One region of the Alteromonas stellipolaris genome, then DNA from elsewhere that is predicted to be linked to it. Evidence: predicted binding sites of a transcription regulator. Region 1 holds the regulator's gene; the other holds the start of a gene.
What was found. The regulator FliA, encoded in region 1, starts transcription of late flagellar genes. The targets are predictions, from matches to a motif close to CTAAAGNTNNNNNNNNNNNNGCCGATA.
Positions count from the first base shown of each region.

Region 2: a site for FliA is predicted at 12,369-12,395, ahead of pomA (flagellar motor protein PomA). Genes of this name have one in related genera too.

Region 1 is NZ_CP013926.1:2,272,738-2,289,435, reverse strand. It holds gene fliR (flagellar biosynthetic protein FliR) at 1-209, shown strand, start outside; gene flhB (flagellar biosynthesis protein FlhB) at 228-1,358, shown strand; gene flhA (flagellar biosynthesis protein FlhA) at 1,570-3,669, shown strand; gene flhF (flagellar biosynthesis GTPase FlhF) at 3,699-5,096, shown strand; gene AVL57_RS09680 (MinD/ParA family protein) at 5,093-5,959, shown strand; gene AVL57_RS09675 (RNA polymerase sigma factor FliA) at 5,956-6,687, shown strand; gene cheY (chemotaxis response regulator CheY) at 6,724-7,107, shown strand; gene AVL57_RS09665 (protein phosphatase CheZ) at 7,142-7,906, shown strand; gene AVL57_RS09660 (chemotaxis protein CheA) at 7,919-10,147, shown strand; gene AVL57_RS09655 (protein-glutamate methylesterase/protein-glutamine glutaminase) at 10,178-11,308, shown strand; gene AVL57_RS09650 (ParA family protein) at 11,380-12,144, shown strand; gene AVL57_RS09645 (chemotaxis protein CheW) at 12,151-13,002, shown strand; gene AVL57_RS09640 (chemotaxis protein CheW) at 12,977-13,468, shown strand; gene AVL57_RS09635 (DUF2802 domain-containing protein) at 13,558-13,998, shown strand; gene metA (homoserine O-acetyltransferase MetA) at 14,099-15,037, shown strand; gene AVL57_RS09625 (homocysteine S-methyltransferase family protein) at 15,041-16,108, shown strand; gene metH (methionine synthase) at 16,117-16,698, shown strand, end outside.
Region 2 is NZ_CP013926.1:3,028,902-3,045,599, forward strand. It holds gene clpB (ATP-dependent chaperone ClpB) at 1-799, opposite strand, end outside; gene pgeF (peptidoglycan editing factor PgeF) at 899-1,633, opposite strand; gene rluD (23S rRNA pseudouridine(1911/1915/1917) synthase RluD) at 1,692-2,675, opposite strand; gene AVL57_RS12910 (outer membrane protein assembly factor BamD) at 2,844-3,611, shown strand; gene AVL57_RS12915 (ChrR family anti-sigma-E factor) at 3,724-4,452, opposite strand; gene AVL57_RS12920 (sigma-70 family RNA polymerase sigma factor) at 4,445-5,056, opposite strand; gene AVL57_RS12925 (LON peptidase substrate-binding domain-containing protein) at 5,186-5,761, opposite strand; gene AVL57_RS12930 (nuclear transport factor 2 family protein) at 6,069-6,494, shown strand; gene AVL57_RS12935 (SDR family NAD(P)-dependent oxidoreductase) at 6,491-7,210, shown strand; gene AVL57_RS12940 (NAD(P)/FAD-dependent oxidoreductase) at 7,223-8,488, shown strand; gene AVL57_RS12945 (DUF1365 domain-containing protein) at 8,488-9,216, shown strand; gene AVL57_RS12950 (SAM-dependent methyltransferase) at 9,224-10,477, shown strand; gene AVL57_RS12955 (flagellar motor protein MotB) at 10,626-11,555, opposite strand; gene pomA (flagellar motor protein PomA) at 11,555-12,319, opposite strand; gene xseB (exodeoxyribonuclease VII small subunit) at 12,611-12,853, shown strand; gene ispA ((2E,6E)-farnesyl diphosphate synthase) at 12,882-13,772, shown strand; gene dxs (1-deoxy-D-xylulose-5-phosphate synthase) at 13,805-15,682, shown strand; gene AVL57_RS12980 (phosphatidylglycerophosphatase A family protein) at 15,790-16,290, opposite strand; gene thiL (thiamine-phosphate kinase) at 16,309-16,698, opposite strand, start outside.

The DNA of each region.
Region 1 (16,698 bases):
TTGTTTCCCTTCTTATTGTGAATTTAGCGTTTGGTGTAATGACCAAAGCGGCGCCTCAGCTTAATATTTTCAGTATTGGTTTTTCTATTGCACAGGTGATGGGTTTGCTCATTATCTGGATAACCCTGGATAACTTTACCGCGCATTTTGAAACACAGTGGTTCAGGGCCGAGCAGTTTATGTGTCAACTTCTTAGGATTTGCCCATGAAAATAAGTCAGGTGATACATGGCTGATTCAGATTCTAGTGAAAAAACAGAAGACCCCACGGGGAAAAAACTCGAAGACACCCGAAAAAAAGGGCAGATAGCTCGATCCCGAGAACTATCCACAACCTTAGTGTTGGTAGTCAGTGCTTTTATGTTTTTGTTCGTTGGAGGGTGGATTGCCGAATCGGTGTTTAAACTTACTCAGCGTATGTTCGTTTTGTCACGAGATGAAACCTACGATACCACTCATATGTTTGGTGCATGGGGCGACGCGATTTCTACGGTAAGTGTACCGGTTTTACTGTATATGACGGTAGCCATGCTAGCCGGGATATACGGCTCTATTGCATTAGGCGGCTACAACTTCACATGGGAAGGTGCCAAATTTAAAGGCTCTAAAATGAGCCCGCTTAGTGGGTTTAAGCGTATGTTCGGCATGAATGGCTTGGTCGAGTTAATTAAATCTATCGCCAAAGTGGTTGTCATCGTTGGGATGGCGTTAGGCGCATTGCTGTTTTTTGAAGACGAAGCGCTACATCTGGACTTAGAGCTGTACCCGGGTAACATTTTTCACGCGTTAGATATGCTGAAATGGGCTTTTATCATGTTGGTTTGCGGCATGATACCTATTGCACTTATTGATGTGCCTTATCAAATTTATAAGCACAACAAAGAAATTAAGATGACTAAACAAGAGGTGAAAGACGAGCGTAAAAACTCTGAAGGTGATCCCTTGGTAAAAGGCCGCATTCGTCGCTTGCAGTATCAAGCTGCTACTAAGCGTATGATGCAAGAAGTCCCTCAGGCCGATGTGGTGGTGACCAACCCAACCCATTACTCTGTCGCGATAAAGTATGATGACAGTGGTAACCGCGCCCCTGTAGTTGTGGCAAAAGGCACCGATGAATTGGCCATGCATATTCGTAAAATAGCCACCGCCAACGATGTGCCGCTTATTCCATCACCCATGCTAGCCCGTGCCGTTTACTACTCGACTGAAATTGACGGTGAAGTACCCAACGCCTTGTTTATGGCGGTAGCACAAGTATTAGCACACGTTTATCAATTAAAAGCACACAGGGCGGGCAAAGGAAAACGTCCCAAGCCGCTTAAACGTGACTTACCCATACCACCAGAGCTGCGCCGCTAGCGCGCTGCTCGCTGCTTAGTTAAAGCCTAAATAAGTGCCTGAATAGGAGCTAGAACTTAGGCTTATAATGAGACACTCTTTATTGTAGTGCTGCGAATTGCAGCCCTCCCACTTATGTTTAATCGGTTTTATATAAAGCTGGCACGGTAGTTGTAATACTCATTGAAAGATAGCGTTAAGCGTCAATTTTCCGATAGAGAGACTCCCTGCAATGCAGTTATCCGGTTACCTTCAGCGATTCGATAAAAGTCAGCTGCAGAACATTACCAGTGGCTTAGGCGCTCCCATTGTTCTTCTTGCCATTATGGGCATGGTTATTCTTCCCATGCCGCCATTCCTGCTCGACGTATTGTTCAGCTTTAATATTGCGCTGTCTTTAGTCATTATTTTGGTGGCAGTACTCACCCAAAAGCCGGTTGATTTTGGTATTTTTCCCCTCGTGTTATTGATTGCTACCGTACTGCGATTAGCCCTAAATGTGGCCTCTACCCGTGTGGTATTGCTGTACGGACATGAAGGGGGCGATGCTGCGGGTAAGGTTATCGAAGCCTTTGGTGCAGTGGTAATTGGCGGCAACTATGCGGTGGGTGTGGTGGTCTTTGCTATCTTACTTATTATCAACTTTAAAGTAGTCACCGCCGGTGCAGGGCGTATTTCAGAAGTAAGTGCACGCTTTACGCTTGATGCTATGCCAGGTAAGCAAATGGCTATCGATGCCGACTTGAATGCAGGCTATATCGACCAAGATCAGGCGCGTGCTCGCCGTGAAGAAATTACCGCCGAAGCAGATTTCTACGGTTCGATGGACGGTGCGTCAAAATTTGTGAAAGGTGATGCGGTCGCGGGCCTATTCATCATGCTTATCAATATTGTAGGTGGCCTTTTTATTGGCATGATTCAACACGGGCTAAGTTTTGGAAATGCCATTGAGGTATACACCATATTAACCATTGGTGACGGTTTAGTGGCACAAATTCCATCGCTGTTACTGTCTGTGGCTACCGCAATTATTGTTACCCGAGAAAACGAAACCCAAGAAATGGGTAAAGAAATTCGTAGTCAATTGGGTAATAGCCAAGCCCTTTATATTGCCTCTGGTGTGCTATTTGTTATGGGTATTATACCCGGAATGCCTCATTTAGCCTTTATTGGTTTTTCAGTGCTTATAGCTGGTTACGCTTACTGGCAGGGTGTTGCCGCTAAACGCGAGGCAGAAAAGCCTAAAACCCCAGCGAACATAGTGAAAGATGACACTGTCGCGCCTGAAATAAAAGAGCTTGGATGGGACGACGTTCAGCATGTAGACACCATAGGCTTAGAAGTAGGGTATAGATTAATCCCATTAGTAGATAAGTCTCAGGGCGGAGAACTGCTCACTCGTATTAAAGGGGTGCGTAAGAAGCTATCTCAAGAACTGGGCTTTCTTATACCGCCCGTACACATTCGCGATAATCTAGATTTAGAGCCTAACCTTTATACCATTGCCATGTTGGGCGTCACCATTGGCGATGCACAGATAAGTCATGATGAAGAACTTGCGATTAATCCGGGTCAAGTATTTGGCAAGTTGGAAGGCCGTGCCACTAAAGATCCTGCCTTCGGCTTAGATGCAGTATGGATAAAACCGAATAAGCGTGAGCACGCACAAACCTTAGGTTATACCGTGGTTGATGCTGCCACTGTAGTTGCTACTCACTTAAGTCAATTGCTGACAAACAACGCCTATCAACTACTTGGACATGAAGAAGCTCAGCAGCTATTAGACATGCTAGCTAAGCAGCATCCTAAATTAGTTGAAGGGTTAGTGCCTGATATTCTGCCGCTAAGCACCATTGTTAAAGTGCTGCAAACCTTGTTATTTGAAGGGGTGCCTATTCGCGACATGCGTACCATTGTACAAACCTTGAGTGAGTATGGCCCACGTAGCCAAGACCCTGATGTACTGGTGTCTGCGGTACGTATTGCGCTTAAACGTCTCATCACTCAAGAAATTACTCAAGGGGCGAAAGAGATACCCGTCATAACCTTGGCGCCAGAGTTGGAACAGATGTTGCACCAGTCATTACAAGCAGGTGGCGAAGATGGCGCTGGTATAGAACCAGGACTGGCCGATAAGCTGCAAAAATCATTGCAGCAAGCTAGTCAGCAACAAGAATTAGAAGGTGAGCCTGCGGTACTTCTCACTTCCGGTATGTTGCGCCCCGTACTATCTCGCTTCTTAAAGTATTCGGTCGCGGGCTTACATGTACTTTCCTATCAGGAAGTACCCGACGATAAGCAGATAAAAATAGTCAGTTCGGTCGGTCAATAATCTGACACTGGGTGATTGGAGAGTTTTCAATGAAAATCAGACGTTTCTTTGGCAAAGATATGCGAGAAGCTTTAAGCCAAGTTAAAGCGGAATTAGGCAGTGATGCTGTTATCATGTCAAACCGAAAGCTAGCTGACGGTATTGAACTGGTAGCCGCTTACGATAAAGAGCCAGAAGCCAAACTGTCGATTAAAAAGCCTGCACCTAGAACATCAGGACAAGCGAAAGCAGCGGTTCCTAGTCTTAGTGAAATTATCGGTGATGATGGTCCAGATAGCTTAAAAGCATTGTTAGAAAAACAACATGGTGGCAGTATTCAAAGCCCAGCTTCAGCGCCGGCCCCCAGTGCCAATGCTCAGCATGCCAATCAAATTGCTTCGCACTTAGACTTTTCAGAAGCCTTTATCGACGACGTAGAAGCAAGCCAGCACACCTCTGAATTCCCAAGCCATCAAGCGTCTAGCCTTAATGAAAGTATTGATAATGGTAGTGCTGCTAAATCTGACGAGTTATCTCAGATTAAAGAGGAATTGGCGTCACTACGAAATGTACTTCAATACCAAGTTGCCGATTTGATGGAAGCAAAAAGTCGTCGTCAGCAGCCTGTACATCATTATTTAATTCAGCGTTTAACCGATATGGGGTTAAGCCAATCTCTGGCTGAGCAACTGATTAGTTATACGCCGTCGCATTACAACGAGCGAGACGCTTGGGTGTATCTTTTAAACCTATTGGCTAATCGCATTAATGTGACAGGTAACGATATACTTACGCAAAAGGGCGCAGTAGCGTTAGTGGGGCCAACCGGAACAGGTAAAACTACTACAGTAGCGAAATTGGCTGCCCGCTACGCACAGAAATACGGTGCTGACTCCGTTGCCATGATTACGATAGATACTTACCGTATTGCAGCGTTTGAGCAATTAGCCACATATGGAAAAATTATTGGTTGCACGGTCCGTAAAGCACAAAGTAGTGAAGAATTATCAGATTTATTGTTTCAATTACGCCATAAGAGACTAGTGTTAATTGATACGGCAGGCTTTAGTCAGCGAGATAGTCGATTAATTAAACAGATAAATCAATTTGATAACGGCCAAATGCAGCCAGTGAAAAAATACCTAGTAGCGCAAGCGAATACCCAATATGCTGCGTTGCAACGTATTATAGATGCGTACGAAGGGGTGGAACTTAGCGGTTGTATCTTTACAAAGCTTGATGAGTGCTACTCTCTAGGCGAAGTGCTTAGCGCTGCGGTGGAGTACCAGTTACCTGTCAGTTATGTAACAGATGGACAGAAAGTTCCTGAAGACATTAAGATTGCAGAAGCAAAATCTTTAGTATCTGCTGCTGCAAAGCTTTATAAAAAGTACGGTTTGAATCATACTACTAGTAACAATGTGGTTAAAACAGCACGAGCAGTATGATTGATGATCAAGCGAGTAGCTTACGAAAAATGAAGCAATCACGATTAATCAAAGTTATCGCCGTCACCGGAGGTAAAGGTGGCGTTGGTAAGACAAATATTACGCTAAACACAGCTATTGCTATGGCAAAGCAGGGAAAGCGAGTAATGGTATTGGATGCAGACTTAGGTCTGGCCAATGTGGATGTAATGCTAGGATTGCGCGTAGAGAAAAACCTCTCACACGTTTTATCTGGTGAGTGTACCTTGGACGATGTACTCGTTACGGGCCCTCACGGTATAAAAATAGCACCAGCCACATCGGGTTCTCAATCAATGGCAGAGCTATCACCAACGCAGCATGCAGGGCTCATTAGAGCTTTTAGCGAATTGCGCTCGCCCATTGATGTGCTTATTGTAGATACCGCAGCGGGTATTTCCGATATGGTGCTAAGTTTCTCCAAAGCCTCTCAAGATATTATGGTGGTAGTGTGCGATGAGCCCACTTCACTCACTGATGCCTACGCGCTAATTAAAATTCTTAACCGAGAGCACGGTGTCTTTCGCTTCAAAGTGGTCGCCAACATGGTCCGCGATGTTAGAGAAGGTCAGGAGCTTTTCAGCAAATTATCTAAAGTAACAGGGCGATTCTTGGATGTTGCGCTAGAATTGGTTGCAACAGTTCCTTTTGACGAGAACATACGCAAAGCAGTACGTAAACAAACGTCAATTGTAGATGCTTACCCGAGTTCTCCGGCAGCAGTGGCGATTAGCCAGCTAGCAACCAAAGCAGCATCATGGCCTATTCCTGCGCAACCAGGTGGCCATTTAGAATTTTTTATTGAACAACTAGTAGCAGATAAAGCAGTAGGAAGTCAGCGTTGAATAGCAAAGCAGCCGCTTATCAACAGCAAACGGACAAGTCACAATTAGTTGAGCGTCACGCTTCGCTGGTGAAGCGAATAGCACACCACTTAATGGCGAGATTACCAGCCAGTGTTCTTGTCGATGATTTAATCCAGTCAGGTATGATTGGACTGCTAGAAGCTGCACGAAATTTTGACGGTTCCAAAGGTGCAAGTTTCGAAACCTTTGCAGGTATTCGTATTCGCGGCGCCATGCTTGATGAAATAAGAAAAGGTGATTGGACACCTCGTTCTGTTCATAAAAATGGAAGGGCAATCACCGAAGCTATCTCTCAAGTTGAAGGTGAAACAGGCCGAGACGCGCGAGATGTTGATATTGCAGCTAAAATGAATGTCAGCATGCAAGATTATCATCAAATGCTTAACGAAGTGAATGCTGGAAAATTGGTGGGTATTGAAGACCTAGGTGTTTCTGAAGATGTTATTTCTACAGAAAAAAACCGAGGCAGCGATGCACCGTTAGAAGATTTGATGCAAGGGGCTTTCCAAAAAGCGCTAGCACATGCTATTACTACATTACCCGAACGGGAAGCGATTGTACTTTCTTTATACTATGATGAAGAACTGAACCTTAGAGAAATTGGTGAAGTTCTTGATGTTAGTGAATCGCGAGTGAGTCAAATTCATAGTCAGGCCATGTTAAAACTCAAATCACGAATGAAATCGTGGCAAGTTGACGAAGAATAGAAATTAATAACAATTAACCCCTCATTGGAGGCTATTTTGGATAAAAGTATGAAAATTCTCGTGGTTGACGATTTTTCTACCATGAGACGTATCATAAAGAACCTGTTAAAAGATTTGGGTTTTGCCAATATCCAGGAAGCGGACGACGGTAACACCGCGCTGCCTATGCTACAACAAGGTGATTTTGACTTTGTTGTAACAGATTGGAATATGCCAGGTATGCAAGGTATCGACTTATTACGCGCTATACGTGCCGACGATAAGTTGAAACACCTACCGGTTCTTATGGTGACAGCAGAAGCGAAGAAAGAACAAATCGTTGCCGCAGCGCAAGCTGGTGTGAACGGTTATGTTGTTAAACCTTTCACTGCCGCTACGTTGAAAGAGAAATTAGACAAAATCTTCGAACGTTTAGGTTGATCCAGACGCTCACCAGAGAAATGAGGTTTACTGGATGTCGACAAATGAAAGTGTCTCTATAACGCTCGAAGAAGCCAAAAAATTGGTAGCGTATCTTGAAGAGGGCGATAACGCATCTGCGAACGCCGTCTTAGAAGCCGTTTCGATGAAAGAGTCCATTGAGCTCTTTGCTGAAGTTGGTAAATTAACGCGTCAACTTCATGATTCGTTAAATAACTTCCAAATCGATGAACGTATTAAAAATTTAACCGTTGATGACATTCCTGATGCGCAAACGCGACTGATGTACGTTATCGAAGAGACGGAAAAAGCGGCCAATACCACCATGGATGCTGTTGAAGAGTGCATGCCAATTGCGGAAGTGCTTTCCACGCGCATCGAAAAAATTATGCCGGAGTGGAAAAAACTGATGAATCGTCAACTTGAGTTGGGTGAATTCAAAGTTTTATGCGCAGATTTAGACGAATTGCTAGAAGACGGATCGAAACAATCGTCTAAGCTTACATCATTGCTTACCGAAGTGTTAATGGCACAAGGTTATCAAGATCTTACCGGTCAAGTTATTCGCAGAGTGATTGAACTCGTAAAAGAAGTGGAAGATAGCTTAGTTAATATGCTGACGATGTTCGGTGAACCCGAACAGTCAGAGCAAGACAAGCCATCGGAAGCGAAAGTCGAAAAAGTTAACAAGATTGATGGTGTCGAAGCCGAAGGTCCAATTATTGATGCAGACCAACGCGATGATGTGGTATCTGGCCAAGATGACGTAGATGATCTTTTGTCTAGCTTAGGTTTTTAGGGGAGCGGGCGCATGGCGTTTGATGTTGACGAGGATATATTACAGGACTTTCTAGTTGAAGCTGGGGAGATCCTTGAACAATTACAAGAACAGCTCGTTGATCTGGAAAATAATCCTGAAGATGGAGATTTACTTAATGCTATCTTCCGGGGTTACCATACCGTAAAAGGTGGCGCCGGCTTTTTGTCGCTTACCGAATTAGTTGAAATTTGCCACGGTGCAGAAAACGTTTTCGATGTAATGCGAAACGGACAACGTACTCTTACGCCTGAATTGATGGACACCATTCTTCAGGCCACCGATGTAGTAGTAGATATGTTTGAGCGTGTTAAAGCGCAAGAGCCGCTAGTACCTGCAGACGCAAAGTTAGTTGATTTGCTGCATAAGTTAAGCACCCCAGAAACCCCAGATGAAAATATCTTTGGTGACAGTAGTGAGGCGGCTGAAGCCCCCGCTGCCGAAGTTGTCGAGGAAGAATTTGCGTTGGAAGAAGCGCCCGTACCTGAAGCGCCTGCTGCTAGCAGCGATGGCGGTATTGACGAAATTTCAGAAGATGAATTTGAAGCCTTACTTGATGAACTTCATGGTTCAAATGCTCCGGGTAAATCTGCGCCTAAAGCAGAACCAAAAGCGGCTGCACCCGCTGCCGTTGGTTCAGGTGATGATATCACCGACGACGAATTTGAAGCACTGTTAGACGAATTGCACGGTAAAGGTAAATTCAAAGAAGAAGAACCCGCACCTGCAGCTGCGCCCAAAGCAGCTGCGCCTAGCGGTGAAGAAATTACTGACGATGAGTTTGAAGCACTACTTGACCAACTACACGGTTCAGGACAAGGGCCTACAGCGCAAGGCTCTGAACCAGCAGCAAATACTCCGCCTGTAGATAAAAAAGCGACAGAAGCAATTCAGAAGGCTAAAGCAGAGCAATCTGCCGCTAGTACGCCAGCTAAATCAACGCCTGCCGCAAAAGCGCCAGCGCCTAGTCCAGCAGCTAAAAAGGCGCCAGAGCCTGCTAAAGCCGCGGCTAAGAAAGACGACAAAAAAGCAAACCCAACACCTCCTCAAGCAGAAACCACAGTACGTGTTGATACTAAGCGCCTAGACCAAATTATGAATATGGTCGGTGAGTTAGTATTGGTACGAAATCGTTTGCTGAGTTTAGGAATAAACAATGCCGACGAGAGTATGTCTAAGGCAATTGCTAACCTTGACGTGGTGACTGGCGATTTGCAGGGTGCGGTTATGAAAACCCGTATGCAGCCAATTAAGAAAGTGTTTGGCCGCTTCCCTCGCGTTGTTCGAGACTTAGCACGTAGTTTGAAAAAAGAAATCACCTTAGAGTTGGAAGGTGAAGAGACAGATTTAGATAAAAACCTGGTAGAAGCATTGGCCGATCCGTTGGTTCACTTAGTGAGAAACTCAGTGGATCATGGTATTGAAATGCCTGATGACCGTGCTGCTACAGGTAAAGCCCGAATGGGGACCGTGAGATTATCGGCTTCTCAAGAAGGTGATCATATCCTACTTACCATTGAAGATGACGGTAAGGGAATGGATGCTGAAAAACTAAAAGAGATTGCGATAAGTCGAGGTGTTTTAGATGCCGATGCGGCTGCGCGTATGTCTGATGTTGAAGCGTTCAATCTCATTTTTGCACCAGGTTTCTCTACAAAAACTGAGATAAGTGATATCTCGGGCCGTGGTGTAGGCATGGATGTGGTTAAAACAAAAATTAATCAGCTTAACGGTACCATTAATATTGATTCTCACCTTGGGAAAGGCACGCGACTCGATATTAAAGTTCCACTTACGCTTGCGATTTTACCGACCCTAATGATTGTGGTTGGCAAACAAACGTTCGCGTTACCGTTAGGTGCGGTCAACGAAATTATCAACATGGACATCAAGAAAACCAATACGGTTGATGGCCAATTAACCATGATAGTTCGTTCTAAAGCGATACCACTGTTCTTCCTTGGAGAATGGTTGATCCGTGGACCTAAAAATATAATCAAAGATAAAGGTCACGTCGTCGTGGTTCAAATAGGCACCCAGCAAGTTGGTTTTGTTGTTGATGCGCTAATAGGCCAAGAAGAAGTGGTGATAAAACCATTAGATGCCTTATTACAGGGAACGCCAGGTATGGCGGGAGCAACTATCACATCCGACGGTGGAATTGCACTCATCCTAGATGTTCCTAGCTTACTGAAGCGTTATGCTCGGAAGCCTTTAAAGTAATACGGCGGAACACATAGGAAATTTACATCCATGGTCTTTAAAGTCCTGGTCGTGGACGATTCTACTTTTTATCGTCGTCGAGTTCGTGAAATTCTCGACGACGATAGAGAACTTGAAGTTATTGGCGAAGCTCGTAACGGGCAAGATGCACTAGATAAAATAGATACACTGCTACCTGATGTAGTCACAATGGATGTGGAAATGCCGGTAATGGATGGCATTTCAGCGGTAAAGGCCATCATGGAAAAGCGGCCTGTGCCTATTTTGATGTTTTCGTCTCTAACGCATCATGGTGCACAAGCGACACTAGATGCGTTAGAAGCCGGTGCATTAGATTTTCTGCCAAAGAAATTCGAAGATATCGCCCAAGATCGTAAAGACGCAGCACGACTGCTCTGTACAAAAGTAAGATTAATTGCACGGCGTGGTGTTGGTATCAAACGCCCTGTATTGAAGCGTATTGAAAGTAGAAAGTTTCCTGATAACGCGCCAAAACCAGCGTTTTTCAAGAGTTCTAATCTACTGACTGGAAGAAAAGATGCCACGAGGCAGCCTACCGTTTCCTCGATTAAGGCTTCTGGTAAAAGGTATAAGTGTTTAGCAATTGGTGCATCTACGGGGGGGCCCGTGGCATTGCAGAAGATACTGGTAGCATTGCCTTCAGATTTTCCTTATCCAATTGTGTTGGTGCAACATATGCCTGGCACTTTTACTAACGCGTTTGCACAGCGGCTTAATTCTCATTGCAATATTGCGGTTAAAGAAGCTGAACATGGTGACATATTGAAACCAGGGTGCGCTTATTTAGCACCCGGTGGTAAACAAATGTTGATAGAGGGTTCAGGCTCTCATAAGAAAGTAGTAATTACCGACGCTAACCCGTCTGATAAAATAAATTATAAGCCGAGTGTTGATTTAACCTTCGGTTCGCTGGCCAAAGCTTATGGTGGCGATTTATTGGGTATTATATTAACTGGTATGGGCGCAGATGGGCGAGAAGGCTGCCGTTTGATGAAAGATAATGGTGCTACCATTTGGGCGCAAGATCAGGATTCATGTGTTGTTTATGGCATGCCTCAAGCAGTAGCTGTTGCAAACATATCGGTTAACAGTATTGATATAGATGACATGAGCAGCTGTATCTTAACCGAAATGAAATAGCTAAAGCGCAGCGGCAGTGTTGTCTGTGAATGAACAACAACCCAAGTAAATATAAGCTGGGAATTAAAACGATGAAGGTGTGGACAGTTGCAAACCAGAAAGGCGGAGTTGGTAAAACAACAACGACAGTAACCTTAGGTGGTTTGTTAGCTCAGCGCGGGAAACGGGTATTGATGGTTGATACCGACCCCCACGCCTCACTTAGTTACTATTTCGGCATAGACGCAGAGTTACTCAGTCAATCTGTCTACGACATTTTTATTAAGTCTTCTGATATCACTGCCGATATGGTCATGGACTGTTTGTGTCCCACTAAGCTAGATAATTTGTACGTTTTGCCCGCTACCATGGCGTTAGCCACACTAGACAGAACAATGGGTAGTGAGCAAGGGATGGGCTTGGTGCTAAAAAAAGCGCTGGCCAAAGTAGAGAATGAATTTGATGTTGTCATTATTGATTGCCCGCCGGTACTTGGTGTACTTATGGTCAACGCATTGGCAGCATGTAATAAAGTGATAGTGCCGACACAAACAGAGTATTTGGCGCTGAAAGGCTTGGACAGAATGATACGCACCATGGAAATAATGGGGCGCTCTCTGCAAAAGTCTTTTGACACTGTGATTATTCCTACTATGTTCGACAAGCGCACGAACGCGGCACTTGAATCAAGAAAGCGTTTAATGAGCGATTATGGAGAGCGGGTTTGGCAAGGTGTAATTCCCGTAGATACGCATTTTAGAGATGCGAGTTTAGTACAGTTGCCAATTTCCGCAGCATACCCGAAAACCCGAGGGGTAACGGCTTATAGCAAGTTACTTGAGGTTTTGGAGAAGTAAAGTTAGATGAGCAATCAAGGACCTTTTGCACGGGAAGACGTTGTAGAGGCTTATCTCGATAGCCTATTAAAAGAGCCAGATGATCCGGCAGACGTAACTGCGCGAACGGCAAAATTGCTTGAGCAGGCAGTACAAACGTTAGCCGAAGAAGCCACAATTGATGAAGCACCTGCCACTGAACAAATCGTGGTTGAAGAAGCCATCATTGAAGCCGTGTCATCTAGCACAGGCAAAGATGTCGAAGAAACTACGCAATACGAAAAAAGCGACTACAATGAAATAGATAATGAGACTGCTGAGTCAGTGCAAGCCTTTCCAGAAGAGGGGCAATCAGTAGAAAATGGATTGTTGGTCGACAGCCTCGAAAATAATTTTCAGGCATTGTTTTTTGAAGTGGCAGGGTTAACATTAGCGGTGCCATTGACCACCCTAGGTGGTATTCATCAGATTGAAAAGATAGGCCCTCTATTTGGGAAACCAGATTGGTTTATGGGGGTAATGATACATCGCGAAGAGAAGCTTAGCGTTGTAGATTCTGCAAGATGGGTCATGCCAGAAAAGTATGATGAGAGTCTCGCAGAGTCATTGAACTACCGATATCTTATTATGTTAGGGGATAGTTCGTGGGGATTGGCCAGTGAGAAACTGGTTAACACGGTCACCTTGGCAAAAGCTGACGTCAAATGGCGTGAGTCTACCGGTAAGCGTCCCTGGTTAGCGGGGATGGTTAAAGAGAAAATGTGCGCGTTAATTGACGTTAACGAATTAATATCTATGCTTAACAAAGGCTTAGGCAGTAACGACCAGACGCCGAGTATTGGGAGCCAGGTTCATGAGCGACGAAAGAACGAACAGTAATACCACCGACAGTAACGATGAAGTCCTTCAATGGGTGACATACCGCTTAGGTGAAGAAACATACGGTATTAACGTAATGCAAGTGCAAGAAGTATTGCGTTACACTGAAATTGCACCTGTACCCGGCGCACCTGACTACGTACTAGGTATCATTAACCTACGTGGTAATGTTGTTACGGTCATTGATACACGTGCGCGTTTTGGATTACCACCAACAGAGATAACGGATAATACCCGTATTGTGATCATCGAATCTGATGAGCAGGTCGTGGGTATACTTGTTGATAGCGTGGCTGAAGTGGTTTACCTTCGCTCGTCTGAAATTGACAGTGCGCCAAACGTGGGTACTGAAGAAAGTGCTAAGTTTATTCAAGGTGTTAGCAACCGAGACGGTGAGCTTCTTATCCTAGTCGATTTAAATAAACTTTTAAGTGACGATGAGTGGGATGAACTAAGTTCAATTTAATCAGCCAACACGTCTAAAGGGCAGGTAACTGGGTTATCTGCCTTTTTTATTTCCGTTTTATATAGCTACGAATTAAGGCTTCTTCGCATATGGATCTGCAGTTTATTGCTCCAACATTCAACGAACTTATATTGCTTGCGCTTGTATTAGCACTGGGTATTTTTGCAATATGGTTGACGTTTAAAGAGCGAAAAACACATGCGGCGTTAGTTGAACTGCAAGAGCTTGTAACGCGCAGAACCGATGACATGGATACCCAAATTCGAGATTTTGGTCATCAGCAAAATGAGGCGCAAACCCGAAGCCTCGTTGTTACTCGTCATCTTCAAGCCCTTCAAGAAAAACAAGACGATTTCGAAAATCAAATTCGCGAGTTAAAACTGCAAGATCCCTCTCTAAGGCTTTATCAGCGTGCTGCGGAATTAGTAAAGCAGGGCGCAAGTATGCAAGAAGTGATGGAAGCCTGTGATATCCCTCGTGCCGAAGCTGAAATGCTGTTTATGGTACACAAGCAATCCTCTTCCCAATAATGGTTTTCAACATCCGTTTAGACGTCTAGACGTAAAGATGTTGACATCTGTGTGGTAATTGCCACAATACAGTCATAGTAATTTATGACTGGAGCCTTCTATGCCAATTCGTATACCAGAACAACTGCCTGCGCAGAATGTGTTGTTGGGCGAAAATATCTTCACCATGGAGAGCAATAGGGCGGCGAATCAGGATATACGTCCTCTTAAAGTGGGTATCTTAAACTTGATGCCTAATAAAATTGAGACTGAAGTACAGCTGTTGAGGTTACTCTCCAATACGCCATTACAAATTGATGTGGATTTTATTCGCATCGATAGTCAGGCGCCCAAAAATACCCCACAGTCTCACATGGATGCTTTCTACCACGACTTTTCGCAAGTGGCAGACAAAAAGTACGATGGGCTTATCGTGACTGGCGCACCTCTAGCTTTACTAAAATACGAAGACGTAAAGTACTGGGATACTATGACCACCATTTTAGAGTGGGCACAGCGTCACGTTAACTCCACTCTATATTTATGTTGGGCTGCACATGCTGCCATGTATCATTTTTATAACTTTACTCGCACGCTGCGCAAAGAAAAATTTTCAGGTGTGTTCGAGCACAAAGTAAACGACCCACATAATGAATTATTACGTGGCTTCGATCCCGTATTCTATGCGCCTCATTCTCGTTATGGGCATATCGATACCGCGAATTATAATAGTGTAGATGGACTGCATGTGGTGGCAGAATCTGAAGAAGTAGGCGCCTATATTGTTGCCTCAGAAGACAAGCGCATGGTTTTCGTTACAGGGCATCCAGAATATGATGCTGATACCCTTAAAGATGAATATTTTAGGGACGTCAAAGCCGGGCAAACCCCCGCCATACCAAAAAATTATTTTACGGATAACGACCCGAACAAATCGCCTATCGTTAGATGGCGCTCCCACGGGAGTCTGTTCTTCACAAACTGGTTAAACTACTATGTTTACCAAACAACGCCGTATGACTTAAATCAGTTAGCTGAAAAATCACAGCCAAAGAGGTAACGCGTGAGTCAACATCAAGTTTCTAGCGCGCAAGCAACACTGCTAAGCGCTGCACAACAACGTATTCTCGTATTAGATGGCGCGATGGGCACCATGATCCAGCAACACAAGCTGGAAGAAGAAGATTACCGTGGCACCCAGTTTGCGGACTGGCATTGTGACGTAAAAGGTAATAACGACCTTTTGGCTGTTACACAGCCAGATATTATTTACCAAATTCATTGCGACTACTTTGAAGCCGGTGCTGACATTGTTGAAACCAACACCTTTAACGCTACTACTATTGCTATGGCCGATTACGACATGCAAGCGCAATCAAGAGAGATCAACATTGCCGCTGCTAAATTAGCCAGAAAAGCCGCCGATGAGTTCACTGCAAAAACGCCAGGCAAGCCCAGGTTTGTAGCAGGTGTTCTAGGTCCAACAAATCGTACTGCTTCTATCTCTCCCGATGTTAACGACCCAGGTAAGCGCAATGTGACTTTCGATGCCTTAGTAGAAGCTTACACAGAGTCTACTGAAGCGTTAATTGAAGGCGGCGTAGACTTGATTATGCTTGAAACTATTTTCGATACGCTAAATGCTAAAGCGGCTGCTTTTGCCGTGGAAACCGTGTTCGAAAAACTAGGTAAGCATTTGCCTGTAATGATTTCAGGCACCATCACCGATGCTTCAGGCAGAACGCTTTCAGGCCAAACCTCTGAAGCTTTTTATTATTCAATGCGCCACATTAGTCCATTTTCGTTTGGCTTGAATTGCGCGTTAGGGCCAGACTTGTTGCGCCAATATGTCGAAGAAGTCTCAACGATCAGCGAGTGTCTAGTATCTGCTCACCCGAATGCGGGTTTACCCAACGAGTTTGGCGAATACGATTTAGAGGCGCCTGAAATGGCCGAACATATCAAAGAATGGGCAGAATCTGGTTTAGTGAATATTGTGGGTGGCTGCTGTGGCAGTACGCCAGAACATATTCGTGCTATTGCCGATGCGGTAAGCAGCGTAGCACCAAGAACGGTGCCTAAGTTCGAACCTAAAATGCGTTTGTCTGGCCTTGAGCCGTTTGTACACTAGGAGGCAGCGTGAGCGCACAATTTTCTACATTTATTAATATTGGTGAGCGTACTAACGTAACTGGTTCAGCACGCTTCAAACGTCTTATTCTTGAAGGCGATTATGAAACCGCCCTTGATGTTGCCCGCCAGCAAGTGGAAAGTGGCGCGCAAATTATCGATATCAATATGGACGAGGCCATGCTTGATTCCAAGCAGGCCATGGTTACCTTTTTGAACTTAATTGCATCTGAGCCTGATATCAGTCGGGTGCCTATTATGATTGACTCATCAAAATGGGAAGTGATTGAAGCCGGACTTAAATGTGTGCAAGGCAAGGCGATTGTAAACTCAATCAGCCTTAAAGAAGGTGAAGAAAGCTTTCTTGCCCAAGCACAGAAAATTAAACGTTATGGTGCCGCCACGGTAGTGATGGCGTTTGATGAAACGGGGCAGGCCGACACACAAGCACGTAAAGTTGAGATATGCCAGCGCAGCTATAAACTGCTGACAGAATCTATCGGTTTTCCGCCAGAAGACATTATCTTCGATCCGAATATTTTTGCGGTAGCAACGGGTATAGAAGAACACGATAACTACGCCGTAGATTTT
Region 2 (16,698 bases), 760 kb from region 1:
CCAATTCATTGAGTACAGCTTTAAGGCGTTCTTCAAATTCTCCGCGATATTTTGCGCCCGCCACCAGCGCCCCCATATCAAGGGAAAGTACCCGTTTATTCTTAAGGCCCTCTGGTACTTCACCGTTGATAATACGCTGAGCTAAGCCTTCAACAATGGCGGTTTTACCTACCCCAGGCTCACCGATTAACACGGGGTTATTTTTAGTTCTACGTTGCAAAACCTGCACTGCACGACGGATTTCATCGTCGCGACCGATAACAGGGTCTAACTTGCCTTGTTCTGCGCGCTCGGTTAAATCGGTGGTGAATTTTTCCAATGCTTGGCGCACGTCTTCTGCATTAGGATCGTTTACAGTTTGCCCGCCTCGCATGGAATCGATAGCGTTTTCTACGTTATCTTTGGTAATGTTAAGCTGCTTTAAAATTTCGCCTAACCGACCGTTATCTTGAATAGCGGCAAGCACGAAAATTTCAGAAGTAATATATTCATCTTTACGCTGCTGAGCGATTTTGTCGCAAAGGTTAAGCAAAATGCCACTTTGTTTACTTAGCTGCACATCTCCGCCAATGCCATCTACGCTAGCAATACGGTCAACCGCTTCACTTAACGCCGAGCGCAGCGCATTCACATTTACATTAGCTTGGTCGAGTACGGGGCGCACCGAGCCGCCTTGCTGATTCAGCAAAGCCGTCATTAAATGTACAGGTTCAATATATTGATGATCGCGCCCTAGCGCTAAAGATTGAGCATCCGAAATGGCAAGTTGGAACTTATTGGTGAATCTGTCTAATCGCATGGCTAAACCCTAATAATGTCAAAATACCCTATGCATTAGTTATGGGAGCTTATTGAATGAGATTCAAGAGAAACGATTAAAGTTTCGTAAACCTTTGATTTAGCGCAAACCTATTACACTTACCATTCGACCGGTAGACGTCTTGCCTTGGTGGGTGGCTCTGCGGTGAGAATAAAACTGTTTTTCGTTGCAATAGGTGCAAAGCTGACTATTGATAATAGTACCAACATCGAGCGATGCCAACTGCTGAGCAGCAATGGCGGGTAAATCCAATTGAAACTTAGTGGGTATATCACTTTGGCATATTGCTGATGGATAATCCGCAAAGCGTTGCGCTAACGACGCGTCTACTTCATAGCATTGCTGACAAATAGCGGGTCCAATCCAAGCCATTAAATCTGAAGCTTGGCTTGAAAAGTGGTTTACTGTGCGGCTAATAATTGCAGACTCAAGCCCCTTCCATCCGGCATGCACGGCAGCCACTTCCTTACCCGCATTATCACAAATAAGGACAGGTACGCAGTCGGCCGTCATGACTGCACAAAAATGCGAAGTACTTGTGGTAAAAGCTGCATCGCCTTCTGTCTGGGTAGAAGGCAACGTAATAACATGATTACCGTGAACCTGATTTAACCACGTTATAGCTTTGGCGTAAGGCAACCTAGCGCGATTTATCGCCACGGCTTCCTTGTCATCACCTACGTGGTCTCCAACATTACACTGGGCAAACTCCCCACGGCTGGTAGCAACGCCCTCATTGTTACAGCCACTGCCATCACGGGTGGTAGTGAAAGCCACCACGTTTTTAGGGCTATTCCATTGAGGCGTTATCATACCGAATTCCGCTGCGCAGTAGCTAATATTAGTGATTCAGACATTCCGGTTGCACTGATTAAATCATATCTTCTGGGTTTTCTTTAGAGTCTAGGCGTACCGCCGCTAATAAATCTTGCATATCTTGCGGTAGAGGCGCTTGCCATGTCATCCACTCTTCCGTTTCAGGATGATATAAAGAAAGCTGAGCTGCGTGTAAAGCTTGGCGCTGGAAACCACGCAAGGTGTTGATAAAGTCATCAGATGCACCTTTTGGTAAGCGTGGTCTACCACTATAGGTAGGATCGCCTAGCAACGGATGCTTGATATGGGCCATATGCACACGAATTTGGTGAGTCCGGCCCGTTTCTAGCTTTAAGCGCAAATGCGTATACGCACGAAACTTCTCAATGACACGAAAATGAGTCACTGCAGGTTTACCGTTTTCACGCACGGCCATGTGTGTACGCTTAGTTGCATGACGGCCAATAGGCTCATCCACCACACCACCAGCTACCATGGTACCCATAGCAACGGCTTCATACTCGCGGCTCATCACTCGGGTTTGAAGCTGATCTACAAGGTGGGTTTGCGCAGGTATTGTTTTCGCTACTACCATCAAGCCCGTTGTATCTTTATCTAAACGGTGCACGATACCTGCTCGCGGCACTTTATCAATTTCAGGAACATGATTAAGTAATGCGTTAAGTACGGTGCCACTTGGGTTGCCCGCGCCAGGATGAACCACTAAGTCAGCAGGTTTATTAATCACTAAGATATGTTCATCTTCATAAACAATATCCAGCGCAATGTCTTGCGGTTGGCTAGTGACCTGCACTTCTATTTCAGCGCTAACAGTCACCACCTCATCCATTTGCATTTTATGGCGTGGTACTGTGATAACCTGTCCATCAACGGACACATTTCCGCCTTGGATCCAAGTTTTTAGCTTAGAACGTGAATATTCAGGGAACAAATCAGCTAAAACCTGATCTAACCGAAGACTAAAGTGCTCAGCCCCTGTGGTTGCTTCTAATTGTAATGTGTTGTCCGACTGTGTCATAACACCGATTATTAAGTGTAAAAAGGGTATTATAACAAGCTTTCAATCGGTACACTGCGTTGTTTACGAATTTGTATGGTTTTTATCATCGCGAGTACGTTAGAATACGAGAACATGAGCTTAGACAGCGAAGTAATCAATACTGTTTAGCAGGAAAAAAGAACTATTATGAAATCAATTCGATTACTGGCACCTGTGTTATTAGGTGCAATGGTATCTGTCGCAGGCTGTAGTAGCTCCTCCGACGAAGAAGAAAAAGCCGTAATGGCTAATATGGGTGCGCAACAGCTATATAACAGAGCCAAGCAAAGTATGGAAGTGGGTAACTTCAGTGCTGCAGCCCAGACATTAGGCGCATTAGACTCTCGCTATCCATTTGGTCCGCTTTCGCACCAAGTACAATTAGACCTTATCTACAGTTACTACAAATCTGGTAAAAGTGATGAGACGTTGGCCACTATCGATAGGTTTATTCGTCTTAATCCAAACCACTCAGATGTTGACTATGCCTACTATATGCGCGGCCTTACCAACATGGAGTCTGACAGTAACCTGTTTCAAGATTTGATGAACATTGATAGGACTGACCGAGATCCTTCGAAATCTCGTCAAGCCTTTGAAGATTTCAGACGCTTAATGCAGCAATACCCTGACAGCAAATATGCTGCAGACGCTCGCAAGCGCATGCTTCATATTAAAGATAGACTCGCACGATACGAAATAGCTATTGCTCGCTTCTACATGCGCAGACACGCTTATGTTGCAGCAGCTAATCGTGGTAGATATGTTATTGAGCACTTCCCTGAAAGCACGCAAATTCAGCAAGCGCTTGAAATTATGGTATCTAGTTACGAACAACTAGGGTTAGATGATTTGCGTGGAAACGCAATGAAAACATTAAAGTTAAACTTTCCTGAAAGTGACTTTATTAGCTAATAATGCTGATAGCTGGATCAAAAAAGCGCAGTTCACAACGAACTGCGCTTTTTTTTGAATTTATTTTTAAGCTTTTACTAAGAAAAACTACAAAAGATACTGTTACGAAAGGTTAGCGAAAGAAAAGATGGCTAAATGGATTGAGAAGGCGCGCTATACCAGAAGTAAAATGTAAGGGCTGGTCGACGATAGTAAAAACCAAGCAGCCTTGAGCATTGTCAGAACGTGGTGTGTGGGTATTTTGCCCATCCATAAAAATAAAATCGCCAGAGTCGTAGTTATTGAGCCCGTCACTGAATTCGCCGTTAATGACTAACGTATATTCAGTGCCTCGGTGAGTATGTTCAGGAACACTTCCACCTTTGCCCATGTAAATAAAGTTAGCTACACCTTGGCTACCTAAATCTACTGGTGCTTGCCACAGCTTACCTACCAAGCTAGACCAACCACCTGTCTTTTCTTTATACCGCTGAAGTGTTCGTGGCAGGGCAAAATTTCTGCCATCAAGCTCAATAGAATCATTAACAGCAATGCTGACTTCTGTGTTTGTGTTCTGCTTTCTGGGCGATTGTTTCTGTTGTGTACCGGTATCGGCTTCAACAGATGAAGGTGATTGGGTAATTTGCGCAATCATTGCGCTGTAATCGGCCTTAAGGTCAACTGGCTTAAAACCATTATCTTCTAATAACGAACCAGCTAGGCGCTCAGTTTCTTGTTCCACAAATCGCTGACACGTACTGCACATATCACAATGTGCAGAAACCATCAGCGAGACCGCTGGGGACAAATTTCCGTCAACGAATGAAACGAGTTGTTGAGCACTTGGGTGGAACCTAATCATTACTCTGTAACATACCTTTTAATCTTTGAAGTGCTAAGCGGGTTCTCGACTTAACTGTACCTAGCGGGATATCTAACTCATCAGCGACTTCTTGCTGAGATTTACCATCAATATAAATGGCTTCAATCACTGCTTTCTGTTTAACAGGAAGTGATTCAAACAAATAACCTATTTGCTCTAACGTAACTTGTTCATCAAGCGGTGCTTCGTTCAAGTCAGCGGTTTGTTCGCATAGTACTGGCCATAGGTCATCAGAACACACGTCTTCTTTTCGGTTTTGAAGCTTACGAAGCATATCAAAACGAATGTTTCGAGCAATAGTGAAAATCCACGTAGAAGGCGAACCTTTTTCTGCATTAAACAAATGGGCTTTCTGCCACACGTTCGACATGGTGTCTTGTACTAACTCCATAGCAAGTGCTTCGTTACCCATTTGCTTTAAAGCGTATGAGCGAAGTCTTGGAGCGAAATAATTAAAAACCCGTGCAAAAGATGCTTTACAACGCTTTTGAGCAACCTCTACTAGGTAATCTGACATCTCAACCGCGCATTCTTTCGGTTTAATCGTACTCTTACTTTGTTCTAAAGGAATTCCAACTAACATAAGGTTTCGTCCGTTTATCCGATTCGATTACTGTATTTTACAAACAAACGATGAAAGAAGTTCGAAAAAATCGTCAATTCCACATTACAATTGTTTAATGGAATTTAAGAAATTATCTTTTAATTCGTTTTACCGAATTAATGCATACAGATAGTTAAGTAAGCTCTTACCACCACCCTCTCTTAGAAACTGCTGCTTTTGCCCACCATCGACAGGTAACAATTCAAGCCACCGTCTTAACACCCACATTGGGTCGTCAAACCGGGTTTCTTCATAAAGTGATGCTATCTCCGTATACTTCGCAAAAATCTCTTTCAAACGCTCATTTATAGGCGCTAATTGCTGAGGTGATATTTCGCAGTTCCAAGGCGCTACAGAATGACAATGACCTGTACGTAACCCATCTGATTCAACTGCTATATCAGTTACCTCAACTAACTCTAATCCAGCAACCTTTATGCCAAGCAAGCCGTCATCAAGTAAATCGAAGTCAACAACCTTGGCGTAGGTACCAATCGGATAAATATGCTCGTTATGCGATTTGTCGCCAGATGCGTTAAGCATACACATCACAAACCCTTTGTTTTCAGCGCATGCCTGCTTAACCATGCGTGTGTATCTAGGCTCGAAAATGCGTAACGCCATGCGTCCTTCTGGAAGCAAATGGGCAGATAACGGAAATAGTGGAATGGGTGTCTTACTCATAAACTCTTAACTCTTTTAGTCATAAGCAATTACGCCACTGTGAACAAATTGGATCGCTAGGGAAAAAATTTCACACTTTAGTCTAAGGGTAATGATCCGACGCGCCGCTTTATTTGTAAAATGACTATATTAAGAAAACGTTAACCTACTTGGTTACGCTTCGAATAATAGAACGATGATCAAAATAGCGTGTATAGTACTTTCAAGTGGTACTCATAAACAAGCTTCCACGCAGTATTGGCATTAGTAACAACAAGTTATATAGCTGTTTTATATTTCTTTAAGTATTTTAAAAAGTGAAGAAGTGATGACTGTATTAGATAGATTTTCAACCATGTACGCCGATATATGCCAAATCACCCTTGATGATTTAGCAAACATTTATGCTTCCAATGTGACATTTGTTGATCCTATCACTACCCACCACGGCCTTGATGATGTTCAAAAGTATTTTGCAAACTTACTCGAACAAGCAGAACGATGTCAGTTTGATATATCAATGATAGCGCCAGTGAGTAGCAACAGCGTCACTCACATTGTTAACTGGACGATGAACCTCAAACTCAAGCAAAGCGATAAGTTAATTACCGTAGATGGGAATACCCAACTAACGGTAAAGGATGACATTATTGTTTATCACAAAGATTTTTATGATTTAGGGGAAATGGTTTACGAACACATTCCTTTGCTCGGGTTCTTTGTTAAGAAGATTAAAAAGAGGTTAGCGAAATGAAGACATTACTCATTACCGGTGCAACCTCTGGAATTGGCAAAGCGTTAGCACTTCATGCCGCAGATAATGGCTACGAGGTTATTGCTTGTGGCAGAAATCAAGATGTTTTAGATGAACTAGCGTCAAAGCCAAATATTAGGCCGCTTCAATTTGATGTGACTTCTCTTGAAGATGCGAAACAGGCGCTACGAAACGTGAAGTGCGACATTGCCATTTTAAATGCCGGCACCTGTGAATATGTCGATATTGATGAATTTGAGTCCGATATGTTTAGGCGAGTTTTCGAACCTAACTTTTTTGGAGTAGTTCACTGTGTTGAGGCACTCATTCCTTCTTTAAATAAAGGGGATAAGCTAGTCATCGTAGATAGTATGGCTCGCCTTCTCCCGTTTACCCGATCGCAAGCTTACGGGGCAAGTAAAGCAGCCCTTCACTATTTTACAAAAAGTTTAGAGGTAGATTTACACGACCGCGGTATAAAAGTTCAAGCGGTATCGCCAGGTTTTGTTGAAACCCCGCTGACCGACAAAAATGATTTTGATATGCCAATGAAAATTACGGCCACCGAAGCGGCGGAGTCTATGCTTAAAGGCATTGAAACCGACAAGCAAACCGTTTTTTTCCCCCGCATGTTTGGCTTTATACTGCGTTTTATGCATATTTTACCTGTAGGATTACAAAAGAAACTATCGCTATCGATGCGAGAAAAGCAGTAGAGCACAATAACAATGACAAAAAATGTAGCGATTATTGGGACAGGTATTTCAGGCCTGACTTGTGGGTATTTGTTAAATAAAACGGCTGATATAACAGTTTATGAGGCCAATGATTACATTGGCGGGCACACTGCCACAAAAAAGATTAACGATGATGGCATTGAACGACATATCGATACCGGCTTCATAGTATTTAATGATTGGACCTACCCTAGATTTATAAAGCTGATGAAACAGCTTGATGTAGCATATCAACCTACCGAGATGAGCTTTTCTGTTACCAGTAAAAAGGCCAATATTGAGTACAATGGCAATACGATAAATAGCCTCTTTGCACAGCGCCGGAATATACTGCGCCCGAGGTTTTGGCGTATTGTGCGCGATATTCTTAAATTCAACAAAGCCTGCAAGGCTTTTGTTGCCGAAAAGCGCGATACGTCTTCAATGACACTTCAAGATGTTATTAACGAGCTAAAGCTAAGCGATGACTTTGCTCGCTACTATATCTTGCCCATGTGCGCTGCCATCTGGTCTGCAAGCCTCGCTCAAACTAGGCAGTTCCCACTAACCTTCTTTCTGCAATTTTTCAACAACCATGGCTTATTGAATATAAGTGACAGGCCACAGTGGTACACCATTAAAGGCGGCTCTAGCACTTACATTCCCCCATTAACAGCCAGCTTTAAAGACAAAATAAAGCTATCGTGTGGTGTCACGAATGTTAAGAAAGTGGACGATATGTGGCAGGTTACTGACACATCTGGCGCCCAAGCTGAATTTGATGATGTTATTTTTGCCTGCCATAGCGACCAAGCGCTTGCCATGCTAGACACCCCTACCGAAGCTCAGCAAGCTGTGTTAGGTGCCATTGGCTTTGCTGAAAACGACGTTGTTATGCATAAAGATACAAACCAACTTCCAAAACGAAAGCTTGCATGGGCGAGTTGGAATTATCGATTAAAAGACGATGCTGGCGAAGAAGAAAGACCGGCCTCGGTGACTTATGACATGAATATTCTTCAGCGATTAGACGCTGCGAATACCTACTGCGTCACCCTTAATAACACGGATGAAATTGATAAAAGCGCGGTGTTGGGTAGATATGAATATGCGCACCCTCAATTCAGTGAAGTTATGGTGAATGCCCAACAGCGCCGAAACCAAATATGCGGTGTTGATAATCTGCATTTCTGTGGCGCCTACTGGTATAACGGCTTTCATGAAGACGGCGTACATAGCGCATTAGATGTATGCGAGCGATTTGGAGTTAACCTTTGATGGATAGTGCTATTTATGAAGGAAAGGTGTATCACGAGCGCTTTTCACCTACCCAACATAAGTTCGACTATCATATCTATTTGTTCTGGATAAAGTTAAGCGAAGTTGATGCCTTGCCAGCTGTACTTAAACACTTTTCGGTTGATGCTAAAGCAAGAGTGCGCTTTAAACGTGAAGACTACTTAGGTGATAGCAACACGCCATTAGACCAAAGCGTACTAGAAAAAATGAACAGTTTAAGTGAGGATACCTTAAGCGGTGATGTATACATGCTTGGGCAGCTTCGTATGTGGGGAATGTATTTCAGCCCTGTTAATTTTTATTACTTAAAGGGCAAAGACAATGCCTTTACCCATGTATTGGCAGAAGTCAGTAATACCCCTTGGAATGAGCGGCATTATTATTTGGTCGATTTAGCATTGCAAGCAGATACACCAAAAGCGTTTCATGTATCGCCGTTTAATCCAATGGACATGACGTACAAATGGCGAATAACGCAACCTAGCCAACGCCTCGCATTGGTGATGGACTGTGTTCGAGGCGACAAAGAATTCAGTGCAGGAATTAATTTAACACGGCTTTCATTAGATAATGCGAATCTAAGTCGGGTTATGAAACGTATACCTAGTATGACCATTAAAACAATGATTGGCATATATTGGCAGGCGTTAAAGTTACTCATAAAACGAACGCCACTTTATGACCACCCTAAGAAAAGTCAGGAATAATAACTACATGTCTTCCGGTGAATCTGTATTTAGTACCCCTTCAGAAGCGTCTCTTCTAGACAAGGTTTGTAGGCGCGCATTTTTAAAGTGTTTAGAGAAACTTCCACATGGCTCACTTACCATTATGGAAAATGGTAGCACGATTGCCTCATTGGGTAACCCCAACGACGATTTGCACGCAACTATTAACTTCAAAGACGTAAAAGCGTATCGCCAGCTATTGTTGGGCGGCAGCGTGGGAGCGGGCGAAGCCTATATGGATGGCCTGTGGGAAAGCGATAATGTTACGGCAGTGGTGCAAATTTTTGCGCGTAATCTATCGACCCTTGATGCATGGGAGAATAAGTTTAAATGGATTTCCATGCCTATTTTGAAAATTCAGCACTTTGCCCGCCGCAACACACAAGATCAAGCCAAGAAAAATATTGAAGCCCATTACGATTTAGGTAATAAGCTTTACACTCGCTTTCTTGATAACACCATGATGTATTCATCGGCAATTTATCCTGACGTTAATGCCAGTTTGGAAGAGGCACAAAATCACAAACTTAAAACAATTTGTGACAAGCTTCAGTTAACCGAAAGCGACCATCTTTTAGAAATTGGTACTGGTTGGGGTGGTTTGGCGGTGTATGCTGCCAAGCATTATGGTTGTAATGTGACCACCACAACTATCTCTGAAGAGCAATATGCTTGGGCAGAGCAGTGGATTGAGCGCGCACAGGTGTCTGACAAAGTCACTTTGCTGAAAAGAGACTATCGCCTGTTAGAAGGTAAATACGACAAGCTGGTTTCAATAGAAATGATTGAAGCTGTAGGAAAAGATTACTTAGGTAACTTTTTTGAGAAGTGTTCATCGTTGTTGAAAGACGATGGGCTAATGTTGCTACAATCCATCACCATTGATGATAGACGTTACGAAAGTTACGCCAGCAGTGTGGACTTCATTCAAAAATACATCTTCCCGGGTGGATTTTTGCCCTCACAATATCAGTTAAACGCGCATTTAAAGCGCTATAGCGACATGATGATTAGAGATTTACATGATATCGGCTTAGATTACGCCCAAACACTAAATCATTGGTACGAGGCTTTTATTAGCGCCAAAGAAGCGTTACTAAACGACGGTTACGATGAACGTTTCATGCGGATGTGGATTTACTATTTAAAATACTGCGAAGGCGGTTTTCTAGAAAGAACCATTAGCACTGTGCAATTAGTAATATCTAAGCCACATCACAGAGAGGCACTCCAACGCTAGTTGCATGTGCAAACAACGCTAGTTGCATGTGCAAACAACGCTAGTTGAATGTTTAAGGCTCCGTTAGTTGGAAGTGTGAGACGATTTCAAAATAAAAGGGCGAATCATCTGATTCGCCCTTTTTGATTTTGCGTTCTGCTTACAATCTTTATTCATCAACCACGGAAATAGGTTGAGAGGTCATAGGTTTACCTTGATTAATATTGATCTCTACCCGTCTATTTCGCGCTCTATCAGCCGGCGTTGTAGCATCTTCTACCATGGGGTCGGTATCGGCCTTCCCTACTACCGACATTCTGCTTTCATCGAACCCTGGGGCTGTTCGCATAGCTTCGGCTACGGCTACCGCACGCTGAGACGATAAATCCCAGTTGGAACGATATAGCTCGTTAGCAATGTGTTGTCCGTCACTATGCCCTGATATTTCTATTTCCCCTGGCACATCAGCTAACAGCACCCCAATTTTGCGTAAGATAGGCTGGAACTGAGGTTGTAGAAATGCAGAACCGGCTGAAAACGAACCGTTCTCTCTAATGCGAATAGTCAGTTGCTGACCTAAAGACTCTAATTCTACTGCGCCATCGAGAATTTGCTTTTGTAACTGCTGCGCCACTTTTTTCATTAACTCAGCAGTTTGAGTTTGATCTGAACTTTGCGACTCAGAGGAAGACTGATCGGTAGCCGTTTGCTGCGACTGACCACCGCGCTGCTCACCTCTTTGCTTCTGCCTACCGCCTGAAGAGTCTTCATCACCCGCTTGAAACTCTAGCATCTGCTGAGTCATTTCAATGGTTTGTTGCTGAATAGTGTCGATAGGCGACGGGTCTGGACGACCAGGTCTAAATTCCATCGCAATAACACTGGTGCCTTTAGGGATGTCTTTCACTTCAATTTTGTTTTGTACACCAAAAGCAAACTTCATAGAGCCCGCTATTTGCTTAAACTTCAGAACATCCATTTCTGAAAATGAGAGCAGCAGTACAAAAAAGCACATGAGCAACGACATTAAATCCGCGAAGGTCCCCATCCATGCAGGAAGCCCCTCGGGAGGACATTTTGGGCACTCTTCTTCAGCCATTATTCGTCCTCAGCGCCCGTACCGCGTTTACTTGCCGCTAAATAGTTTTTCAATATGCCTTCGATAACACGCGGGTTTTGCCCATCAGCAATACCCACAATGCCATCGAGTACTAGCATTTGGTTAAGCTTTTCTTCTTGTGCGCGGTTACCGAGTTTTACTGCCATGGGTAGGCAGATAATGTTGGCAAGGAATGCACCATACAAGGTAGTTAATAGTGCTACCGCCATCGCTGGTCCAATCGATTTAGGATCATCCATGTTAGAAAGCATGGCCACCAGACCAATCAGGGTTCCAATCATTCCCATTGCTGGTGCAATATCACCCATACCTTTAAATATGGTGGCACCAAACTCGTGTCGCTCGGTAGTCATCGAAATATCTTTCGCTAAGGTTTCTCTGACCACTTCTATGTCGTGACCATCAACCAACATGTCTACACCTTTTTGCATAAACGGATTGTCAATTTCAGCTTCTTCCAATGCAAGAAATCCGCCTTTACGTGCTGCATCTGCCATCTCAACAATTTTTTCAATTAAGTCTTCAGGCGTATCAATTTTGAACATGAATGCTTTGCCTGCAATTTTACCTGCACCAAAGAACTGCCCTAAAGTGTATTGGGATAAAATAACGAAAAGGGTGCCACCAAATACAATCAAGATAGATGGTACGTTGATGAACATGGCAATACTGCCACCCATAACCATGGCCATTACTACAAAGCCGATGGCGCCCAACATACCTATGACGGTTGCTAAATCCACTCACTCTTCCTCATTTTTTGCAGACGCTGCATAACTATTACTCGTATTCTATCGGCATTGTATAGAATTTCTATAACAAGATTATCGCAAATTGCCTTAATTATTGTATACATAATGACGTTAGTCGAACTTTAGGCGGCAGTTTTAATACTGAGGCTTAGTTCACAACGCGTTGTCATAGATAGCTGCAATAGGGCATATATTGACAAACCATTTGACCCATTGGCTACCCTCAGTTAATGTGCGCGTAATCCCAAGAAACGCCTAAAATTGAGTGCTATGGTGGCGAAAGTGACGAAAAAAACAGATTCTCCCTCGTTTGAGGAAACCCTTACCGAATTAGATGCCATCGTTAATGAGATGGAAAACGGTGAGTTACCATTAAACGTTGCACTTGAAAAATTCGAGCGAGGCATTGCCCTTTCTCGTGAAGGCCAGAAGTCGTTAGAGCAAGCCGAGCAAAAAGTTAAAATTTTGCTTAATGAGCAAGGCGAAAGCGCATTACACCCTCTTCCTGAAGACGAGCAACCTTAAACCTCGTGTCGCAACAAACAGGTACGTTATGAATTTCACTGCATTGCATCAGCAAGTTAAGCAGCAGACCGATGCGTCGTTAAATACGCTTATTGATGACCTTCCACACGACGCACCGCGGCTTAAAGAAGCAATGCGCCATGCGTTATTGGTGGGGGGTAAACGCATGCGACCTTTACTGGTTCAAGTTATCGGCAACATCCTTGATGTGCCCAAAGGCGATCAAATGGCTATTAGTATGGCCATTGAGTGCGTGCATGCTTATTCGCTGGTACATGATGACTTGCCAGCCATGGACGACGACGATTTGCGTCGCGGCCAGCCAACTTGTCATATTGCATTTGATGAAGCCACCGCAATATTAGCCGGTGATGCATTGCAAGCCCTTGCTTTTAGCACATTAGCCGATGCGCCATTAAGTGATTTCGCAACCAATAAACGTGGTGAATTACTTTCTTTGCTAGCCCGCGCCGCAGGCTATCGCGGCATGTGTGGCGGGCAAGCTATCGATTTAGCCAGCACGGGTGAAGAAATAAGCCTTGAGCAGCTCAAGCGGCTGCACAATTTGAAAACCGGCGCCTTGCTTCGTGCATGTGTTGAAATGGTATCTATTGTTTCTCCAGAACTTGATAGTGACAGTAAAGCAAACTTATTGGCCTACGCAGATGATATTGGTCTTGCATTTCAAGTCCAAGATGACATTCTTGACGTAGAAGGTAATAGTGAGCAATTAGGAAAGCCTGCAGGCTCTGACATTGCTTTGGGTAAGAATACCTTTCCTGCCAAACTTGGCATAGAAGGCGCAAAACGAGAACTTGATAAGCTGCATCAGAATGCCCTTCAAGCCTTGGCTCGTTTACCCTACAATACAGACAGTTTAATTGCGTTTAGCGAACTATTGGTAAAACGAGACCATTAGTTCTGCAACCATGTTGAAAAAGATAATAAATAATGAGTTTAGACCTCCAACATTACCCCACGCTTGCTATTGCGCAAACGCCGGATAAGTTAAGACAGTTACCGCAAGAGAAATTGCGAGAGTTGTCAGATGAATTACGAGAATATTTACTAAATAGTGTTAGCCAAACCAGTGGACACTTTGCGTCTGGCTTAGGCACGGTAGAGCTTACTGTGGCTTTGCATTACATTTATAACACGCCTATCGACAGATTAATTTGGGATGTGGGTCATCAAGCCTACCCCCACAAAATTCTTACAGGCCGTGCCACACAAATGTCGACTATTCGACAAAAAGATGGATTGCACCCCTTCCCTTGGCCACCTGAGAGCGACTACGACACTTTTGCTGTCGGCCACTCGTCGACGTCCATCAGTGCTGCACTTGGTATGGCTGTTGCCGCCGAGCAAGAAGGTAAAAATCGTAAAGTGGTTGCCGTAATTGGCGATGGCGCGATTACCGCAGGTATGGCATTTGAAGCGATGAACCATGCTGGTGACATCAATAAAGATATGGTTGTGGTGTTGAACGACAACGAAATGTCTATCTCTGAAAACGTAGGTGCGCTTAATAGTCACCTAGCCCGCTTATTGACGGGTAATGTCTTCAACTCTATTCGCGATGGTTCTAAAAAGCTATTAAGTAATGTGCCACCTATCAAAGAATTTGCTAGTCGCGCAGAAGAGCATCTTAAAGGCATGGTAGTACCGGGCACTATTTTTGAAGAGCTCGGCTTTAATTACATTGGCCCTATTGATGGCCATGATGTAGATGCCGTTGTAGATACATTGCGTAATATGCGCAAATTCAAAGGCCCACAACTACTTCACGTGGTAACTAAAAAAGGTAAAGGCTACGCCCTTGCTGAGAAAGACCCGATTAAATTCCACGCAGTGCCTAAATTTAACCCTGCGGATAACGCATTGCCTAAAGCGAAGCCATCTGCACCTACTTTTTCTGCCATTTTTGGCGATTGGTTATGCGATATGGCAGCGCAAGATCCTAAATTGATGGCGGTTACCCCCGCTATGCGTGAAGGCTCTGGCATGGTCGCGTTTTCGCAGCAATACCCAGAACAGTATTTTGATGTCGCTATTGCTGAGCAGCATGCGGTTACCTTTGCTGCGGGCCTAGCGCGCGATGGATGTAACCCGGTAGTTGCCATCTACTCAACCTTTTTACAGCGTGCGTACGATCAGCTTATTCACGATGTGGCGTTGCAAGACTTGCCGGTTTTATTTGCTGTTGACCGTGCCGGTATTGTAGGCGCTGATGGCCCTACTCACCAAGGTGCTTTTGATATTGCCTTTTTGCGCTGTATACCGAATATGATAGTGATGGCGCCGTCTGATGAAAATGAATGCAGACAAATGCTTTATACTGGCCATAAAGCGCAAAAACCTGCTGCGGTACGCTACCCCCGTGGCTCTGGAATGGGTATTACCCCTGACGCTGCGATGACCGAGTTGCCAATTGGCAAATCGAAGGTTAGCCGTGCTATTACCGGCAAGCCAGCGAAAAAAGCAGCAATATTGAATTTTGGAACCCTTTTACCTAATGCATTAGCGGCTGGAGAAGCTATTGATGCAACGGTTATTGATATGCGCTTTGTGAAGCCACTGGATGGCCAGGCTATTGAGAAAGCAGCAGCAGAACACGATATGCTTATTACTTTAGAAGATGGGTGTATAGCCGGTGGTGCAGGCTCTGGTGTGCTTGAGTACTTACAACAACAAGGCATTATGAAACCCGTTCGTACGTTGGGGCTCCCAGACAGCTTTATTTTGCAAGGTACGCAGCAAGAAATGTACAAAGAGCATGGGCTGGATGCCGAAGGCATTACCGCTACGCTTAAAAGCTTACTAAGCTAGCGGTTGGTTTTTTAACTAGCTTTTAAAAACAAAAAGCCCGCAGTAGCGGGCTTTTTAGTATGTTCAATTTTTTGCGTATTATCGAACGAACTTAGGTTAGCCCGATTTTAAAACAAGGTTGTAAATGCTGGCCACACTATCATCATGATATGTAAACATGCGCAAGCCATAGCGCCTGCCACTATATCATCCAGCATAATGCCTGTACCGCCGTGTAAGCGCTTATCGATAGGCCCTATTGGCCAAGGTTTTAAAATATCGAATACGCGAAACAGCACAAACCCTGCTAGTAATGATGGCGCTGTAATAGGTACGAATAAGAAGGTAACAAACATACCTGCCACTTCGTCCCACACAATAGAGCCGTGATCGTGCACCTGCATATCATCAGCGGTTTTTCCGCACAGATAAATGCCAAAAATTGATGCAAAAACAGTGAAAGCGATAAATACCAACACTGGCATATTCGCTGACAATATTAATAATGGAAGTGCAGCTGCTGAGCCAAACGTACCTGGCATAAACGGAATAAGGCCGCTACCGAAACCCAACGCTAAAAAGTGCACTGGATTCTTCATGCTAATTCTAGCGCGATATTCTTTTTGCATAAGATGCTCTGTTAGCTTCTAGAAAGTATGCTCGTAACCACTTTCATTGGTTGGTGCGAACGGCTGATTATCTTTTAACAAGGAAAGCTGACCAACTTGGCCAGTTAACTGACCAATACAAGTTGCTTTTACGCTACTACTGCCCATCGAGGTTTCAAAGTTGCCTCGCTGCTCTTCACCTACTGTAAAGATAAGCTCATAGTCGTCGCCTGCTGACAGTGCGTATTCGATAGCCTGGGCATTATCGACTGCGCTGGTCAACGCCCTAGATAAAGGAAGTTTATCCACGTGTACATTTGCACCGCAGCCTGAAGCTTTCAGTATATGGCCTAAATCAGAAATTAAGCCGTCAGACACATCAATACATGATGAAGCAATACGACGAAGTGCCGTTCCCATTGCTACCCG